Regions from separate parts of the Raskinella chloraquaticus genome, predicted to be linked through region 3. Evidence: predicted binding sites of a transcription regulator. Region 3 holds the regulator's gene; each other region holds the start of a gene.
The links. Region 3 encodes LexA, which represses DNA repair genes until DNA is damaged. Its sites were predicted from a motif close to TGTTCNNNNTGTGTTCNG; they were not measured.
Positions count from the first base shown of each region.

Region 1: ACINK1_RS01480 (ImuA family protein) is a predicted target of LexA. The motif match lies at 3,312-3,329, and genes of this name have one in related genera.
Region 2: ssb (single-stranded DNA-binding protein) is a predicted target of LexA. The motif match lies at 4,269-4,286, and genes of this name have one in related genera.

Region 1 is NZ_JAKFWN010000002.1:26,926-33,525, forward strand. Features, by position in the region: gene ACINK1_RS01470 (error-prone DNA polymerase) at 1-1,046, opposite strand, end outside; gene ACINK1_RS01475 (Y-family DNA polymerase) at 1,043-2,617, opposite strand; gene ACINK1_RS01480 (ImuA family protein) at 2,520-3,287, opposite strand; gene ACINK1_RS01485 (helix-turn-helix domain-containing protein) at 3,506-3,703, opposite strand; gene ACINK1_RS01490 (MFS transporter) at 4,093-5,787, shown strand; gene ACINK1_RS01495 (MBL fold metallo-hydrolase) at 6,199-6,600, shown strand, end outside.
Region 2 is NZ_JAKFWN010000024.1:89,502-96,101, forward strand. Features, by position in the region: gene uvrA (excinuclease ABC subunit UvrA) at 1-2,916, opposite strand, end outside; gene ACINK1_RS08660 (alkane 1-monooxygenase) at 2,985-4,133, opposite strand; gene ssb (single-stranded DNA-binding protein) at 4,374-4,850, shown strand; gene ACINK1_RS08670 (M20 family metallopeptidase) at 4,903-6,018, shown strand; gene gyrA (DNA gyrase subunit A) at 6,302-6,600, shown strand, end outside.
Region 3 is NZ_JAKFWN010000006.1:171,022-177,621, forward strand. Features, by position in the region: gene gltX (glutamate--tRNA ligase) at 1-851, opposite strand, end outside; gene ACINK1_RS03665 (ComEC/Rec2 family competence protein) at 956-3,157, shown strand; gene lexA (transcriptional repressor LexA) at 3,283-4,002, opposite strand; gene glp (gephyrin-like molybdotransferase Glp) at 4,116-5,312, opposite strand; gene moaC (cyclic pyranopterin monophosphate synthase MoaC) at 5,306-5,803, opposite strand; gene trpC (indole-3-glycerol phosphate synthase TrpC) at 5,800-6,600, opposite strand, start outside.

The DNA of each region.
Region 1 (6,600 bases), on a different contig from region 3:
AGGGCCTCCACCTTGTGTGGAACGCCGTCTGGATAGCGCATCGCCGCATGGCGCAATGTCAGCTCTTCCAGCCAGCTCTGCGCCTGCCAGCCCGGCGGCACCGGTTCCTCGGGATAATCATAGGTGAGCTCGCCAAGATCGAAATCAAGACGGGCAAGAAGCGCCTGTGTTTCGCTGATCGCCTCCGGGCAATCGCCAAACAGGCGTGCCATCTCGGCTGGATGCTTGAGGTGGCGCTCGGCATTGATCTCAAGGGCACGTCCGGCGCTTTCAATCGTCATGCCCTGGCGGATACAGGCGAGAATATCCTGCAGATCGCGTGCATCAGGCGTGGCATAGAGAACATCATTGCTGGCAATGAGCGGCACGCAAGCTGCCTGTGCCCTCTCCCTGAGCTTTACCAGCCGGCGCCGGTCATCGCCGCGCCGGGGCATGGTGGCACCAAGCCAGAGCGCGCCGGGGAAGGCATCGCCCAGCTGCGCCAGCAAGGCGGGGAGAGGCGCCAGATTGCGCTCTGGCATGACGATCACCAGCAGATCGCCGGCATGCGACAGAAGATCGCCGAGGCTCAGATGAAAATCGCCTTTTGCAGCCCGCCTGTTCCCCGTTGTCAGCAGGCGGCACAGACGCGCCCAGCCCGTGCGGTTTTGCGCATAGGCGACGATGTCGGGCGTGCCATCGCCAAAGGCTAGACGGACGCCGGTTGCCAGTTTGAAGCGTTGCGCCCGCTGCCGCACCTGGGCGCGTAACGCCTCCATCGCCGGCGTGTCGTCATCAAGCGCAGAGGAGATGTAATGATATTCGCCCGGCCCCGCTCCCTGGCGCTGCTTCACCGCAGGCAGGATCCCGCCCGCGCGCAATTCCCTGAGCGCTGACCACGCCCTGACCACCCCGGCCAGCGTGTTGCGATCAGCAATGCCAAGACCGGTATGTCCGAGCAGCAGCGATGTCAGCACCAGATCGGCGGCAGGAGAGGCGCCGCGCAGGAATGAGAAATTTGTTGCCGCGACCGGTTCGGCATAAGGCGGCACCGGGTGATCCTTCATGCAAAAAGCCCGTGCAGAAACCAGCGCGGATGAGTGGTGCTGTCCTCGTAAAGCCCTTCGCGAAAAATCCAGAAACGTTGACCCGTGGCATCTTCCACCCGGTAATAATCGCGGACGGCCGGCGGGTGATCGCCGCCAGCGATGTGGCTGTGCCACCATTCAGGGGCGATCCGCTCGGGTCCCTCCGCAAGGGCCACCTCGTGGAGCTGACGGCGCCAGCGAAATCTGCGGGGAGGGCTGTCTGGCACCTCGGCCAGCGCCTCGATGAGCTGCGGGCGCTCAAAGAGCGTCAGCGGGCGAAGCGGCGGATGGCCGGGCTCAAGGGGCGGCCAGGAGGCGGAAGAGGCCGGTGAGAGATAGGGCACGACCCCTCCGGCCTCCCCCGGATCATGGGTCGCGCGCGCTACAAACCGCTGGACATGGTCACGCCCGAACCGCGCCACCAGCCGGTCGACGAGATCGGCAAGACCGCGCTTCTCCTCATCCGCCACCTGCCCGCCGGAGAGATGATGCTGACGCTCGTCAAGCGTCTCGCCCCATGTCACGGCAAGGCGCAGGGCGTCAAACCCGAAGCCGGGATCGAGAGGATCGGCGAGTGTGGTGATCTTCAGTGCGATGAGGCGCATCAGCCGGGCGCCATCGCGCATGGCTTGCGCTGTTTCAATTGTCAGCCGCCGCACGGCCCCATCGGCACGAAAGAAGATGACCTCAAACCCCCGCCCGCCCGCGCCGCGCCGCTCCAGCAGGCTCATCACATCGCCCGCCAGCCTTGCCAGCTCTGCCAGCAATCCCTCCATGGCGGTGATGGGCGTGGCAAAATGCTTGTCTGCCATGATCTCCGGCGGTGGCCGAAGCGGCGTGATGCGGATATCGTCGCGCCCCAGAATCCGCTGCAGGATGTCCACCAGCCCTGCGCCGAAGCGTGCCGCCAGCAAGGAAGACGGGCGGTCGGCAAGATCGCCCAGCGTTCTGAGCCCCGCCCGCGTCAGGGCCAGCGTGATATGTCTTTCCTGCTCAAGGGCTGCCACCGGCAACGCCCGCGCCGCCCTCTCCTCTGTGGCGGGTGGCAGGCGTTCGGTGGATGAGAAACGAGCGAACGCCCATGCCGCATCAGGAGTATTGGCAAGGGCAGCACGCGTCGCCAGCCCGAGGCGATTGAGGTTGCGCCGGGCCTGGATCAGAAGCGCTTCCTCGCCGTCGAAAAGATGGGCGCAGCCGGTAATGTCGAGGATGAGGCCCTCTCTTCCCCTGAGAGTCACCAGCGGCGTAAATTTCTCGCAGACCGCCGCAGCTGCCAGCAGATAATCTGCATCAGCGGCATGGTCCATGGCCGCTGTCATCAGGTTCGGGACCAGGGCGCGCGCCTCGGCAAGGGCCATGTCGAGGGCAAGTTTGCAGCGCCTGGCAAGCGGGTCGAGGGCAGCAATCCGCAGCGCGCCCCGCTCTTTCTGCGTGAGAACAAAGGGCGGCTCATCAGCTGTGCCGCTGCGCGGCCGGTTCAATGCCCGGCATGCCCGGTCGGTTGACAGGAAGGGCAGCCACAGCCCGAGATAGCGGCGCGGTTCCGTCAATGCCGGTGCGATCGTCAATGAGGGAATCGGCGATGGTAACAACGGAATGGATGACGAGGTCTCGGACATCACGGTCCCACTCCACAAGATAGCGCAGACCTTCCCGGCCATGGCGGGTGCGCAACAGGGTCAGATCAAAAAGCGGGTGGCCAGGGGCACGTGCTGCCAAGGCCCGCGATGGTGCCGGGTGGATCAGCCAACGCGTCTCGGCCGCGCTGGCATGGGGCGTGGCGGCCATCCGCGTGATGAAAACGCCGATGCCTGAAGCCTTCGCCGCCAGCACCAGACGCCGGCTTGCGGTCAGATCATAGGCTTTTGCCTCGCCCCATAATTCGATCATCACCGCCCCGAGGCCGTGGCAGCGTGCGCCTTCAAGCCCTGCCTGGAGCGCGCCGGTGACATCAGGCGTCCGCACCAGGATCACCTGCGCCGGATCAACACCGAATTCCGCAAGGCCCGCCGCATAGGGCGCGCCATGTTCCCGATCAAGGGCGGCGTGGCGAACCCACAGCTTCGGGCCGCGTTTGGCCAGGTGCATCAGGGCCAGGACCCCGCCTGTCATGGCCATGCTCCGGATGCCGGTGCCGGCATAGAACTCATGCACCGCCTCGCCCGCCAGCGTGAATTGGGGCCGTGCATCCGGGTCGGCATGGGGTAACGGTCTTGGCATGAGGGTCATGACAGCACGATCAAATGTTCATGGTACGTTCTTATCATCAGCACCCCGCTCCAAGAGTCAAGCGCGGATATGGTCAAGCGTGGATATGGATGGAAACGATAAGGATGGTTAAGACCGCGTGATGCCGCGTCTCGATCGGCGTGCTCAGTCGCTCCGCCGCCTCGCCTCCTGCCAGCGGGCGGTGCACCAAAAAAGGATGGGTTTGGGCTCTACACTTCGCCCGAACGTCGCGGCATGGTGGCGTTCTCCAGCAAAAACGCCTCAAGATCCTTGTGAGCAACCCGCCATTCCCGCCCGAATTTGATCGCCCGGATCTGGCGCTGCGCAATCCAGCTGCGCACGGTCGCTTCCTTGACCTTCAACAGTTCTGCAACCTCGTGAAGAGTGAGCAAGGGTCGAGACAACATCGCGGAATTCTCCCGTTTTGCTCGTTTCGGTACGCGTACACGCCGATCGAACCAAGATGACACCGCCTCAGCGTATCATACCCGTCGCCAAACCGCTGTCATCGCATCCACCGCATCGCATCCACAGCATAACGCCGTTCTGCCAGCTCAATATAGGCGATATTACTGGCGTTATAAGATCGTTTGTATTGGTTTGTATCTGTTTAAAAATGTTTATAGTTGTCAAGATATCTCCATATGTGTATGAAAATTTTTACGCAGAGCTCCTCAAGCAGGAGAGTGCCAACAAAATCCAGCCTGAAGGCTGGCCGAGGATGCTGACAGGGAGGGTATTAATCATGACCGATACAACCATCGCCGGGGCGGGTGCTGCCGAGCGGGCCCGGCCGATGACACGAGAGGAACGCAAGGTTATCGCTGCGTCCTCCGCCGGTACTATTTTTGAATGGTATGATTTCTATCTTTATGGATCGCTGGCGGCGATTATCGCCAACCAGTTCTTTTCGCCTTTCCCCGAAGCAACCCGCAATGTTTTCGCCCTGCTGGCGTTTGCTGCCGGCTTCCTCGTACGCCCTTTCGGCGCCCTCTTCTTTGGCCGTCTTGGTGATATCGTCGGGCGCAAATATACCTTCCTCCTCACCATCATGATCATGGGCATTTCGACCTTCATTGTCGGCTTGCTGCCAACCTATGCCTGGCTCGAAAGCAATTTCGCTATTGGTTGGCTGGCGCCCGTCATCCTGATCGTTCTGCGCATGTTGCAGGGCCTGGCGCTCGGCGGTGAATATGGTGGCGCCGTTGTCTATGTGGCCGAACATGCGCCTCACGGTCGCCGCGGCTATTTCACCAGCTGGATCCAGACCACAGCCACACTTGGTTTGCTCCTTTCGCTCATGGTCATCCTCGGTGTTCGCACCTGGACCGGTGAGAAGGAGTTCGCCGAATGGGGTTGGCGCATCCCCTTCCTGCTGTCGATCTTCCTGCTGGCAATTTCCGTGTGGATTCGCTTGCAAATGGAAGAAAGCCCGATCTTCAAGAAGATCAAGGATGAGGGCAAGCAGTCAAAAGCGCCGCTCAGCGAAGCTTTCGGGCAATGGAAGAACGCCAGGTTTGCGCTCATCGCTCTCTTGGGACTTGTCGCTGGCCAAGCGGTCGTGTGGTATACGGGACAGTTCTACGCCCTGTTCTTCCTGCAAAGCATCTTGCGTGTTGATCCCTTCACCGCCAACGTGCTGATTGCCTGGTCGCTCATCCTGGGTACGGCAGGGTTTGTGATCTTTGGTTCGCTGTCCGATCATATCGGTCGCAAGCCGATCATTCTGGCTGGCATGGTCCTGGCTGTCCTCACCTATTTCCCGGTGTTTCAGTTCATTACCGCCACCGCCAACCCGCAGCTTGACCGGGCCCAGCAGACAACCAAGGTAACGGTCATCGCCGCCAAGGATGACTGCTCGTTCCAGTTCAACCCGACGGGTACGTCCAAATTCACCAATTCCTGTGATGTGGCGAAGGCTCTGCTGGCCCGCAACTCAGTGAATTACTCGGTCGAACCTGCACCCGCTGGCTCAATCGCGAAAATCAAGGTCGGCAATACCGAAGTACCGGCTTATGATTTGAGCAAGCTGACGGGGGACGCGGTCCGCACCACACCTGCGGCCTTCACCAAGTCTGTCAATGAAGCGCTTGCGGCGGGTGGCTATCCGATGGCAGGCCAGCCCAATCCGGAGCTGGTGAAGATGTCTGGCTTCTTTGACATCTTCCGCGCCCAGACCTTCGGGCTTGTCCTGGTTCTGACCTATCTCGTCATCCTGGTAACCATGGTCTACGGACCAATTGCTGCAGCCCTGGTCGAGCTCTTCCCGACCCGCATCCGCTACACCGGTATGTCGCTGCCCTACCACATCGGCAATGGCTGGTTCGGCGGATTGATGCCGGCAACGGCCTTTGCCATGATCGCCCAGACTGGCGACCCCTATTTCGGTCTCTGGTATCCGCTGGTGATTGCTGCCGGATGCTTCGTGATCGGTCTGTTCTTCTTCACTGATAATTACAAGAAGGACATCTTCGCCGAAGACAACAAGTAACTCCTGCACCTATCGTCATTGCGGGCGTCAGGACGTCGATCCTGACGCCCGCACCTGTTTTGTCGCATTGTTTCCGGCCAACCGTTATTCACCTGGCCGCAAAAGGCTCTGGCGCCGGTGCTGATGGCCGAGTGTCATCGAAGCACCCCGACCAGGCTGAACTCTCTTTGGCCGCGCTCGTGGCCTGAAGGCGACGCAGGCAGTCGAAAGCCGCCATCCCGTTAATTCAAGACAGCGATGACAGGCGCGGGCATCATCGCCCCGGCCATTGATGCTCTCGACGCACCCGGTTACGTTTGGCACAGTCGACTGATGCCGCTAGCCTGCTTCTCCGACCACGGACCTGAAACCACTGATGATGACACATGCAACGGTAACACGGGTTGACGGGCACCATGTGAGCAGAGGCCCGTGACCGGGATATCCATCCGTTTCTGGGGCGTTGGCGGCTCGATGCCGGCGCGCGCTTCCAGGCGCCGCATGTTTGGCGTGCAGACATGCTGTTTTGAAATCCGCGCCGGCCATCAGCGTCTTATCATCGATGCCGGCACCGGCATTGCCGATCTCGGCCACAGCCTGGCGGACGATGACGCCGCCGCGCTCGACATTCTGCTCACCCATTGTCATTGGGACCATATCTTCGGCTTGACCGGCTTTTCGCCCATGTTCGCCAGCGGGCGGAAGATCAATCTGCGCTTTGCCGCCCTGTCGGGCGAAAGTCCTGCGGATGTTCTCGATGCCTTGTTCAAGCCGCCCTATTTTCCGCTTGCCCCGGGTGATCTGCGCAGCACGATTTCACTGCAGACGATCGCG
Region 2 (6,600 bases), on a different contig from region 3:
TGTCGTTCCGGCCGGTTTCTTGACCGACGTCCTGGTCGACAGCCGGCGCGCCAGAAGCTCCCGCAGAAATGCTCCGGTATGGCTTTTCTCGTTTCTGACGATCATTTCGGGCGTGCCTTGCTCCACCAGCTCGCCGCCACCATCGCCACCTTCGGGGCCAATGTCGATCAGCCAGTCGGCTGTCTTGATCACATCGAGATTGTGCTCGATGACGGCAACCGTATTTCCCTGTTCCACCAATTCCTGCAGCACCTCGAGAAGCTTGGCGACATCATGGAAATGCAGCCCCGTCGTCGGTTCATCAAGGATGTAAAGCGTGCGGCCCGTGGCACGGCGTGACAATTCCTTGGCAAGCTTGACCCGCTGCGCTTCGCCGCCCGAAAGCGTCGTTGCCTGCTGGCCGATCTTGACATAGCCAAGCCCGACGCGCGCCAGCATGTCGAGCTTTTCGCGGATCGAGGGTACGGCTGAGAAAAAAGCCGCGCCTTCCTCGACCGTCATGTCAAGCACGTCGGCGATCGATTTCTGGCGGTAATGCACATCAAGCGTTTCGCGGTTGTAGCGCTTGCCTTTGCACACATCGCAGGTGACGTAGACATCCGGCAGAAAGTGCATCTCGATCTTGATGACGCCGTCGCCCTGGCAGGCTTCGCAGCGCCCGCCCTTGACGTTGAAGGAAAAGCGCCCCGGCCCATAGCCGCGCGCCTTGGCTTCCGGCAGACCCGCGAACCAGTCGCGGATGGGTGTGAAGGCGCCGGTATAGGTCGCCGGGTTTGATCTTGGCGTACGCCCGATCGGTGACTGATCGATATCGATCACCTTGTCGAGATGCTCAAGCCCTTCGATCCGCTCATGCGCAGCCGGGTTTTCCTTGGTGCCCATGAGACGGCGGGCGGCTGCGAGATAAAGGGTGTCGATGAGCAGCGTCGATTTGCCCGAGCCAGACACGCCCGTAACACAGATAAAAGTGCCAAGCGGAAAATCGACGCTGATCCCTTTGAGATTATTGCCGCGCGCTCCCACGACCCGTAGCTTGCGCCGGGGATCACCTTTGCGTCGCGCACTCGGAACGGCAATCTCGCGTGCCCCGCTGAGATATTGGCCGGTGAGCGAATTTGGCTCACTCAGAATATCTTCAAGCTGCCCCTGGGCGACAATCCGCCCGCCGTGAATGCCTGCCAGCGGCCCCACATCGACGATGTGGTCGGCGGCATGAATGGCGTCTTCGTCATGTTCGACCACGATCACCGTGTTGCCGAGATCGCGCAGGCGCTTGAGCGTGGTGATGAGGCGCGCATTATCACGCTGATGGAGGCCGATCGATGGCTCGTCCAGCACGTAGAGCACACCCGTGAGACCCGACCCGATCTGCGAGGCGAGGCGAATGCGCTGGCTTTCTCCACCTGACAACGTGCCCGACGCGCGCGACAGCGTCAGATAGTCAAGCCCGACATCATTGAGGAAGCGCAGGCGATCCTGAATTTCCTTCAGGATGCGCCGGGCAATCGTGTTCTGCTTCTCACTGAGGTGAGCGGGCAGCGTGTCAAACCAGCCGCCCGCCTTGCGCACCGACAATGCAGTCACCTCGGAAATCGTCTGTCCGGCACATTTCACTGCCAGCGCTTCTGGCTTGAGACGGGCGCCGCCGCACACTGCACACGGCGTTTCCGACATGTAACGGCCGATTTCCTCGCGCGCCCATTCGCTCTCGCTTTCCTTCCACCGCCGCTCCAGATTGCGCACCACGCCCTCGAAACTCTTTTTCGTCTCATAAGCGCGCAGACCATCATCGAACTTGAAGGCAATGTCTTCGCCTTCCGAGCCGTAGAGGATCTTTTTGCGGACGGTGTCAGTCAGGCTCGACCACGGCTTGTCGAGCGAAAAGCGGTAATGTCGGGCAAGCGCCTCGAGCGTCTGCAGGGAATAGGCCGATGACGATTTGGCCCAGGGCGCAATCGCGCCCTTGCGCAAGGTGAGCGTATCGTCGGGAACGACCAGATCGGCATCCACCTTGCGTTCCGAGCCGAGCCCGGCGCAATGCGGGCAGGCGCCATGCGGGCTGTTGAACGAAAAGAGCCGTGGCTCGATTTCGGGGATGGTGAAGCCCGAGACCGGACAGGCAAAACGCTCCGAGAACATGAGACGCTTCGGCTTGCCATCGCTGTCTTTTTCGTCGGTGAATTCCATCACCGCCAACCCGTCGGCGAGCCGCAGCGCCGTCTCCAGTGAATCGGCCAATCTGGCGGCGGCGTCGGCGCGTACGACGATGCGGTCAACGACGACATCGATATCGTGATTGAACTTCTTGTCGAGCACGGGCGCCGCAGCGATGTCGTAGTAATTGCCATCGACCTTGAGACGCTGGAAACCCTTGCGCTGCAGCTCGGCAATCTCCTTGCGGTATTCCCCCTTGCGGCCGCGCACCAGCGGCGCCAGCAGAAACAGCCGCACACCCTCAGGGAGCGCAAGGATCCGGTCGACCATCTCCTGCACCGTCTGGCTTTCAATCGGCAGGCCGGTCGCCGGCGAATAGGGGATGCCGACACGCGCCCACAACAGGCGCATGTAGTCGTAGATTTCCGTCACCGTGCCGACCGTCGAGCGCGGATTGCGCGAGGTCGTCTTCTGCTCGATGGAGATGGCCGGGGACAGCCCGTCGATCTGGTCGACGTCAGGCTTCTGCATCATTTCCAGAAATTGCCGTGCATAGGCCGACAGGCTCTCCACATAGCGGCGCTGGCCCTCAGCGTAGATAGTGTCGAACGCCAGCGATGATTTTCCCGATCCCGATAGGCCGGTGAACACCACGAGTGAATCACGCGGCAGGTCGAGGTCGACATTCTTCAGATTGTGCTCGCGGGCGCCGCGAATGACGATGGATTTCGACGCCAGCGCGCGGGTAGCGGGATTTGTCATGTCATATTCCAAAACGAAGAAGGCGCCGTTCCCGACGCTTCAAACTGGTCAGATAGCATTGCGTTGACTCAGGCAGCCGTTTGCAGCCAGCCACGCTCGGCCAGGATTTTACGCTCCTGCTCGTTGGCGAACCTGGTATCCCAAATTTCCAAACGTGGTTCCATGACCTTTTGCCACAGGCGCGGCATGAGCGCGATGATGATCATTGTCTTGTAGCCATAAGGCATCGTCGGCGCATCCGCCTCGCAGGCGAGCTGCCAATAGGGTTTGGTTGCAAACATGTGATGATGCGAATGGCGCGGCAGATTGAAGAGAATGGCACTCGAGACCAGCCGGGCGCAGTTCCACGAATGCCGCGGCTCGACCCTTTGGCCGGGAACCCGCACCAGCCCGTAATGTTCGATGTAATTGACCACTTCGAGGTAAAGCTTCCCCTGGATCGCACAACCGATGACCAGCGCAAGGCCGAGCCATCCGCCCAGCACGGCGGCGGCGGCAAAAATCGCCAGGGTAAACATCTGACCGCGTAACCAGCGATTATACGGCGACCATAGCGGCAGCTTGCGCCGTGCCAGTCGCGCCGCTTCAATACGCCACGCCGACAGATTGCCATCGATGATGGAGCGAACGGCAAAACGCAGGACGTATTCCCCGCGCCGTGCAGTCGCCGGATCAGCGTCGGTGGCCACATGGATGTGGTGACCGTAGACATGCTCGATGGAAAAAGACGTGTCGCCGGAAAAACCGAGAAGAAAGCGCCCGACGAACATCGCCAGCCGGTCATTGGTGCGATGGATCAGCTCGTGCGCGACATTGGTGCCGGCCGCGCCGATGAACAGGCCGATGGCGAGCATGCCGCCGAAAAGCGACCAGGCGCCGGTGGCCGCACGCGCCGCCTCAAGATCAACCCCGAAGCCGCGCAGGAGCGGGATGAGGGAGAAAGGATCGCTCGATCCACAAAGGAAAGCGAACAGCGCGACATTGAGCGCCAGCAGCGGCAGCGCCAGAAACAGCTGAAGATCAAGAAACCAGGTCCATGCCGGTCCAAACGCTGCCTTGTCGTCACCAACCGCTTCGTCAACGATTGTTGCCAGAAAAAGCGCCAGGACAAATCCGCTCACCAGCCAGGCGCCGCCAACACATAATGCGGCGATGTTCACTGCAAGGACAGCATTCATGGTGAGATAGCGGGCGTGAACAAGCAGGCGTGCAAGCATCAGGACCACTCCATAGCGTTCACCAGGACGCACACAGTCAGAATGAGCCCATTCTAGACTGAAGCGACAGGCAGGTCGATAGCGGGGATATACGGCGACTCATCGGATGATCAAGCGAGAGGGTAGGCGAAAAATAAGAACATTGTAAGAACATTTTACTTGCCTGCGCTGTTGAGAAGCGATTTATTTGCTTGCGCCGTAGCCTCGCGCCGGGTGAGGTGCGCCATTGGGAGAAACAGGATGGCAGGTAGCGTCAATAAGGTGATCTTGGTCGGCAATGTCGGTCGCGACCCGGAGGTTCAACGCTTTGCGCAAGGTGGACAGGCAGTTAAATTCTCGCTCGCCACGTCGGAGAATTGGCAGGACAAGGCGTCCGGCGAGCGCAAGGAAAAGACCGAGTGGCATAACGTCGTCATCTATAACGAAAACATCGGGCGCGTGGCCGAGCAATACGTACGCAAGGGCTCGAAGATCTATGTCGAAGGCCAGTTGCAGTCGCGCGAGTATACCGACAAGGATGGCAATCAGCGCAAGATCACGGAAGTGGTGCTTCAGCGTTTCCGCGGTGAGATGACATTGCTGGATTCCCGGGGTGGCGGGGAGCGGATGGTCGAGGATGGCGGTATGGGCGCCAGCAGCGAACCGCGCGCACCCGCCAGGCGTACAGCGCCTGCCGCGATGTCGCGCGGCGATCTCGACGACGAGGTGCCGTTCTGAGGTGTGCACGTCAACGCCGGATGTTGATGATCGTCAACCGGAGTTTGGACGCATGTCCGACAAGTTGATCGCTTCGCTGCGGGACTGGGCTGACATCGAAAGCTTCACCCATGATGTTGCCGGCGTTAACCGCATGGTGGATGCGGTGGCGGCTTATGTGGCGGGCGCGCCGGTCAGCATCGAACGGATCGCCGGGCGTGAAGGGCTGGGTGATATCATCATCCTCAAGGCCGGACCGGCGACCGTTGCAAAGCCTGTTCTGCTGCTCTCCCATGTCGATACGGTTCATCCGGCAGGCACCAAATCCGGGCCGCTTGCCATCAGGGTTGATGGCGATCGCTTCTATGGCCCCGGCGTCTATGACATGAAGGGGGGTGCACTTCTCGCGCTGGAAGCCTTCAAGGCAGCAGCGCTGCGCGGCAGTCTGGTGGCGCCAACGGTGTTTATTTTTACGCCAGATGAGGAAATCGGCAGCCCGACGAGCCGCCGTCTTGTGGAAGATTATGGACGCAAGGCCGCCGCGGCACTCGTCACCGAACCGGCGCGCGACGGCGGCAAGATCGTGACAGCACGCAAGGGGGTAGGTATCGTCGATGTGATGATCACCGGCACGCCTGCCCATGCCGGCGTCAAGCATGAGCGCGGGCGCAGCGCCATCCGGGAGGCGGCCCGCCAGATCCTTGCGATAGAGGCCATGACCGATTATGCCCGTGGCATCACCACGAATGTCGGTGTCATCACAGGTGGCAGTGCCCGCAATGTCGTGCCGCAGACCTGCCGATTCGAAGTGGATTTCCGGGCAATCGACCGCGCCGGCGCCACCGAGGTCGAGGCCGCACTCTATAAACTTAAGACCCATGATCCCGATACGACGATCGCGGTAAGCGGAGGGCTTAATCGTCCGCCCTTTCCCCCCAATGATGCGACGATGAAGCTTTTCGCCATTGCCAGGGCGATCGCCGCCAGGGATGGCTGGGCGCTCGATCATGTTCCGCTCACCGGCGGTGGATCAGATGGTAATTTCACGGCTGATGTCGGATGTCCAACCCTTGACGGGCTTGGAGTTGATGGCGATGGCGCGCACACGCTTCAGGAATATGCGCTGCTATCATCGCTCCTGCCGCGCCAGAAGCTGATTGAAGGGCTGCTTGAGAGCAATCTTGCCTGATGACAGCTGAGCGTGACCGGCCAACGCGCTTTGCTGTGACATCTGCCGCTTTGCCATTTGCATGGCGACGGTCATATCGGCTATCGATACTGCCTGTTTTGATTGGCGATCACGACGGAATCGCCTAATTACATTCAGGTGGCAATGTTTCAGGCGCTCATGCGCGCGGGTGCAGCCGACCTCGAGACAGCGACAGTGATGACAGGCAACAGCAAGCGCGGCTTTGGGGGCCTGAGGCCCCCAGTGCCAGGCAGCTGCCAGACAGCCGGTTGAGGAGAAGCCTGTGAGCGGCGATAACAAGGATACCGTAGGCCTGCCCGGCAGCGATCCGTCTGAAATCAGGCCGGTGTCGATTGCCGACGAGATGCGGCGCAGCTATCTCGATTATGCGATGAGCGTCATCGTCAGCCGGGCGCTGCCTGACGCACGGGACGGGCTGAAGCCCGTTCATCGGCGGATCCTGTTTTCGATGTACGAGAACGGCTTTACCTACGACAAGGCCTATCGCAAATCGGCCCGCATCGTCGGCGACGTCATCGGTAAATATCATCCCCATGGCGACCAGTCGATCTATGACGCGCT
Region 3 (6,600 bases):
TCCTCGGTTGAGAAGATTTCGTCGTCCCCATGACTCCAGCCCAGCCGCACGAGATAATTGCGCAACGCTTCCGGCAAGTATCCCATGGCACGATAGGCATCGACGCCAAGCGCGCCGTGACGCTTTGACAATTTGGCGCCGTCAGCCCCGTGAATGAGCGGAATATGCGCCATTTGCGGCACCACCCAGTCAAGAGCCCGGTAAATCTGGATCTGGCGTGCGGCGTTGGTCAGATGGTCGACACCGCGAATGATGTGGGTGACGTTCATGTCGTGATCATCGACAACCACGGCATGCATATAGGTCGGGTTACCATCCGAGCGCAGCAGCACCAGATCGTCGAGATCCTTGTTTGGAATGACGACACGCCCCTGGACGATGTCATCGACGATTGTTTCGCCATCGCGCTCGGCCTTCAGGCGGATGACGGGTTCGACGCCTGCGGGTGCCTCGGCGGGATCGCGGTCGCGCCAGCGGCCATCGTAGCGTGGCGGGCGCCCTTCGGCGGTGGCGCGCTCGCGCATCTCGTCGAGTTCGGCAGCCGTGGCATAGCAGCGATAGGCGCGACCTCTGGCGAGCATGTCATGCGCCACCTGGCGATGGCGCTCGGCGCGCGCGAATTGATAGATGGTGTCGCCATCCCAGTTGAGACCAAGCCAGCTCAGCCCGTCGAGAATGGCCGAGATAGCCTCCGGGGTTGAGCGCTGGCGGTCGGTGTCCTCGATGCGCAAGAGCATTTTACCGCCGGTCGCGCGGGCGAAAAGCCAGTTAAAGAGTGCGGTCCGTGCGCCTCCGATGTGAAGAAACCCGGTGGGTGAGGGGGCAAAACGCGTAATGACAGCATCGGACATCGGCTCATCCACAAGCAAAAGAATCGTTTCGCGGCTGGCTGCCGCGCGGTCGCGAGGTCTGGTAGCATGAGAAAGGACGAATTCGAAGATAAGGCAATCAGCCAGTGCAGTCAGGAGCGCGTCCGGTCAGTGTAGCAGGTCTGGCGAAAGCGCTGGGCGTCGAGGCGCGACAACGCTGGCATGGTCTCGACTGGCGCCGGTTCGTTGCCGCGCAGTGGCATATCGAAACGGCTTATGGCCGCCCGGCGCTCTGGCTGGCGCCAGCAATGGGGATCGGGGTGCTGGTGCACCTGGCGCTTCCCGCCCATCCGCCTGCCATGCTCCTCTATCCGCTGATTGGTGCAGCGCTCGCGCTTGGCTTTGCCATGCGCGATCTGCCGCATCTGGCCAATGTCGGATTTATCCTGGCAGCGCTGGCGGGCGGGCTTCTCAGCACGGATATCTCCATCCGCCTGGTTGACGGCCCGCGCATCGAGAGCGTGATCCCGAAGGCGACAGTGACGGGATATGTCCGCCGGATCGAGGAGCGGTCGGAAAAGGCGCCGCGTCTGATGATCGAGATTGTCAGTATCGGCGCCAAGGCAGCGCCACCACGGCGGCTGATCGCGGTCGGGCGCTCGCTTGCCGGGCTGAAGATCGGGCAGGCCGTCGCCTTTTCGGCGCGTCTTGCTCCGTTGCCATTGCCAACGCATCCCGGCGCTTATTCTTCCGGGTTTGCCGGATTTTTTGATCGTATCGGCGGTTATGCGTTTGTCAGTGGCAAACCGCAGATCATCGACCTGCCGCAACCGGGGATTCGTTTGCGTGTGGCGCTGGCAGTCGAGGCCTGGCGGACGCGGATGACGATGGCGATCGTGGAGCGTCTTGGCGCGAAACTCGGGCCGATCGCGGCGGCGCTGGTGACCGGGCAGCGCACCGCCATCCCTGATGACATCAATCGCGAGTTCAATGCGTCGGGCCTTCTCCATGTGCTGTCGATTTCAGGGTTGCACATGGCGCTGGTGGCGGGTGGAGCATTCTGGCTGGTGAGGGCCGTTCTGGCCGGTTTTGGCCCGCTGGCGCTGCGTCTGCCGTTGAAAAAGATCGCGGCGGTGGTGGCACTGGTGACGGCTGCGTTCTACGAAGTGGCGTCAGGGGCGGAAGTGGCGACGACCCGCTCTTTTATCATGATCTGCATCGTTTTCGCCGCAGTCCTGCTGGACCGGCCGGCGCTGACGATGCGCAATCTGGCTTTGGCCGCCTTGATACTGCTCGCCTATCACCCCTCATCCCTCGTTTCGCCGAGCTTCCAGATGTCGTTTGCAGCAACCGCGACGCTGATTGCTGTTTATGAGCACAAATTGCTGCCGCGCTTGGCGACGCGAGAGCAGTCCCGCGGCTTGCGCTTTGCCAGCCGCTTCGCCGAAGCGGTGCTGGCGACGGCCATCGTCAGTATTCTGGTTGAGATCGCCATGTTGCCGATCACCCTCCATCATTTCCATCGCATCGCCTGGTTTGGCGTCGTTGGCAATGTGCTGGCGATGCTGATCGTCGACATCTTCGTCATGCCGATGGCAGTGTTGACGCTCATCATGCTCAACATCGGCCCGGCGGGCTTTGCCATTGATGCGCTCGGGTTTGGCGTGGCGCGCATGCTTGATATCGCGCGTTTTGTCGCTGCCTTTCCCCACGCCACATCATTGCTTCCCGGCTTCAGCGTCGCGGCCATGCTCTGTGCGGTTTTCGGCACCATGTGGATGTGCTTCTGGAAGACCCGCATAGCCCTTTTCGGCATGGTTTTTTATCTGGCTGGCGTCGCTCTATGGCTCATCGAGCCACAACCTGATCTGTATGTGTCGGCCAGCGGTCGGCTTGTCGCGGTCCGCGATGGCGGATCTATCCTGCGGGCTGATGGGGTGCCGGCTGATCGATTTGCACTGTCGCGCTGGCTGGAAGCAGATGGCGATACGCGCCAGCCTGAGGCGGCGACACTGAGCGGCGGCAGGCGATGTGACGCGCTGGGTTGTACGCTGCCTCTCGGTCGTGATCATCTGGTGGCGATAGCCAAGACACCTGAGGCGGTGGAGGAGGATTGCCGCCGTGCCGATATCCTGATCATTCCCGATGGTGTGGCGCCATCGTCATGCGCCTTTCCACGCCTGATCCTCGACGGTCAGGTGATCCGCAAGGCTGCTGGAATGGTCATCTACTGGCGCAACGGTCAGCCGCGCATCGTATCAAATGCGCAGACTTGCGGTGAGCGAGCGTGGTGTCCGTCAAGCGATCTGCGCTCGCGTGACGTGTGGTGGCGGCGTCCCGGCAGCTAGGGCAGACTGCGTTCAAACAGCATCGCAATCTTCACTTATCTTATTGTTTTTACGTACTGCTACAGAAAACCGATTCCTTCATTTTTGCAGTATGCCCTCATGCGAGGCAAAGCGCGGCGCGCCGATCAATAGCGGCGCAGCAGGCCCACAAGCTTGCCCTGGATCTTCACGCGGTCGGGACCAAAAATACGGGTTTCGAAGGTCGGGTTTGCTGCTTCCAGGGCAATGGAGGCGCCACGCCGGCGTAACCGCTTCAAGGTTGCCTCCTCATCATCGACCAGCGCCACCACGATATCACCATTATCCGCGCCGTCCTGACGACGCAGCAGCACTGTATCTCCGTCGAAAATACCCGCCTCGATCATTGAATCGCCGCGTACCTCGAGCGCGAAATGATCACCGCTGGTCAGAAAATCAACCGGTACCGAGATCGTGTGCGAATGGGTTTCGATGGCGCTGATGGGCGTGCCAGCGGCAATCCGCCCCATGACCGGGATCGCTATCACGCTGTTGGCGAAGTCTTCCACCGGTTGCGCGGCGGCGCGTGGCGCTGGCACCCTGCCAAGACCGCCTTCAACAACCGAGGGCGAAAAGCCCCGCCCGCGCGGAGAGCCGAGGCCGGGCGCGACCGAATCCGGCAGTTTCAGAACTTCCAAAGCGCGGGCGCGATGCGGCAGGCGGCGGATAAAACCTCGCTCCTCAAGCGCTGTGATCAAGCGATGGATGCCCGATTTGGAGCGCAGATCAAGCGCTTCTTTCATTTCATCGAAAGAGGGGGGAACGCCCTGTTCCTTCAAGCGCTCGTGAATGAACATCAGCAGCTCAAATTGCTTGCGCGTCAGCATGTCTGGCGATTCCTCACAGCGAAACAAATCAGGAACTTTTTGTACCTGTTCTAGTTGTGTTCCGCAAGCGTAAAGAAAGAATTAAGATTGATCAAACGATCAAAAGCGCGCTCTCAGGTGGATAATGGCAGGACGGTACACATCTCTCCGGCCCGCGCAGCGGGCGCGTGGGGAGGGCGACGGATGAGGCCGTTGGCGCCTGCAAGAACAGATTGCAGCGAGGAATCCTGTCTGGAGAAGGCGGTGGCGGTGATGGTGCCGTGCGGATCGCTGACCAGGCGGGCGCGCAAGTAGTCTTCGCGCTCGTCATTGGCAGGCAGATCGGCGCTGAGGCGGGCCAGACACTGCTTTGGTTCAGATGCAAGCCCGAGGAGGGCGCGTATCAGTGGCAGAACGAAAAGCCAGCAGCATACAAACGACGACACCGGATTGCCGGGCAGTCCAAGAAGGCGGAGCGACCCGGCAGTGCCAAAGATCAGCGGCTTGCCGGGGCGCATGGAGATACGCCAGAAACCGAGTTCGCCACCAGCGCGCGCGAAGGTTTCCTGGACCAGATCATGATCGCCGACCGACGCGCCACCAAGCGTGATCATCACATCGGCTGGTATGGCGATTGCTGCCGCAAAACGCTGTGCCAGCAGCTCTCTCTCGTCGCGAGCGATACCAAGATTGATCACCTCGGCGCCGGCGGCAAGGCAGGCAGCGCGCACGGCATAGAGTGAGGAGGAATGGATCTGGCCGTCGGCCCGTATCGCTCCGGGCGGTACGATCTCGTCGCCGGTCGCAAGAATGGCGATGCGCGGGCGTCTGACGATGGCGAGCTGGCGATGATCGGCCGCCGCTGCCAGACCGATGGCGGCCGCATCCAGTTGATGGCCAGCCTCCAGGACCACATCACCGAGGCTGAAATCAAGTCCGAGCGCGCGGACAAAGGGAGAGGATGGCAGCGCAGGAAAACGGACGTCATCGCCCTCGCGGCTGGCGAACTCCTGCGGGATGACTTTGTCGGCACCGGCGGGGACGATCGCGCCGGTGAAAATGCGCACCGCCTGACGTTCGCCAAGACTGCCGGCGAAAGGGCTTCCGGCCGCCGATTGACCAATGACGCGAAACGAGGCGTCCTGAGCTGCATCCATCGCTCGTATCGCGTAACCATCCATCGCGGCAGCGACGAAGGGAGGTTGCGACAGCCGGGCCAGTAGAGGGTCGGCGAGAACGCGTCCCTGCGCGTCGTCGATTGACGTGATTTCGGCAGGCAGACGGTTGACGCCGGCCAGAATGCGGCGGCGCGCCTCCTCAACGCTCAGCACGCGGACTGATCCTGGGCGATGAAATGACCCGAGCGCCCGCCACTCTTTTCAACAAGATGAATGCCCTCGATCCGCATGCCGCGATCAACCGCCTTCACCATGTCGTAGATGGTGAGGCAGGCAAGCGAGACGGCGGTCAATGCCTCCATCTCGACACCGGTCTGGCCGGCGACTTTGACGCTCGCCGTGACGCTGATGCCGGGCAGATTCTCATCGATGGCCAGATCAACGGTGATGGCGTTCAGCAGCAAGGGGTGGCAGAGCGGGATCAGCTCATGGGTTTTCTTGGCGGCCATGATGGCGGCAATGCGCGCGGTACCCAGCACATCGCCTTTCTTGGCGTTGCCGGAGGCAATGATTGCCATGGTCGCGGCGGCCATCACCACATGGCCCCTGGCAATCGCCACACGCTCGCTGACGGGCTTGGCGCCGACATCGACCATGTGAGCTTCGCCGGCGGCGTTGAGATGTGAGAGGGCTGGGTTCGTCATGAGATCAACGCCGGATGAGAAATCGGTGTCAGCAGCGCCCGCGTTGCTGCGGCCACGTCGCTCTGGCGCATCAGGCTTTCGCCGACCAGAAAGGTCGAGACGCCGCAGGCTCGCATGCGGGCAATGTCAGCAGGGTTGAAAATACCGCTCTCGCTGACGATGAGCGCGTCCGGCGGCAGCAGCGGCACCAGCGTTTCCGTGGTTGCAAGCGAGATGTCAAACGTCCGCAGATTGCGATTATTGATGCCGATGAAGGTGGCGCCGAGATCAACCGCGCGGCGCGCTTCCTCGGCATCATGGATTTCAATCAGCGCGTCCATTCCAAGCTCGGCAGCCGAGTTCAGAAGATCAGCCGCCAGCCTGTCCTCGACGGCTGCGAGGATGACCAGAATGCAGTCCGCACCGGCGGCGCGCGCTTCCAGCACCTGGTAGGTATCAAAGAGAAAATCCTTGCGCAGCACCGGCAGGTTTGTCGCCGCGCGGGCGGCTGTCATGAAATCAAGCGCGCCCTGGAACGAGGGCGCATCGGTGAGGATCGACAGGCAGGCAGCACCGCCCGCCTCATAGGCTGCGGCGAGGGAAGGGGGATCAAAATCAGCACGGATCAAGCCCTTGGACGGGCTTGCCTTCTTGATCTCGGCGATGAGGCCGGTCGAACCGGCGGCCTTGCGCCTGGCCAGGGCTGCGACGAAACCGCGCGGAGCGGCGGCGGCGATAGCAGCCTCGCGTAGTGCGGCAGGTGGATGTGCAAGCTTTGCTGCGGCGATCTCACGGCGCTTATAGGCTTCGATGCGGGT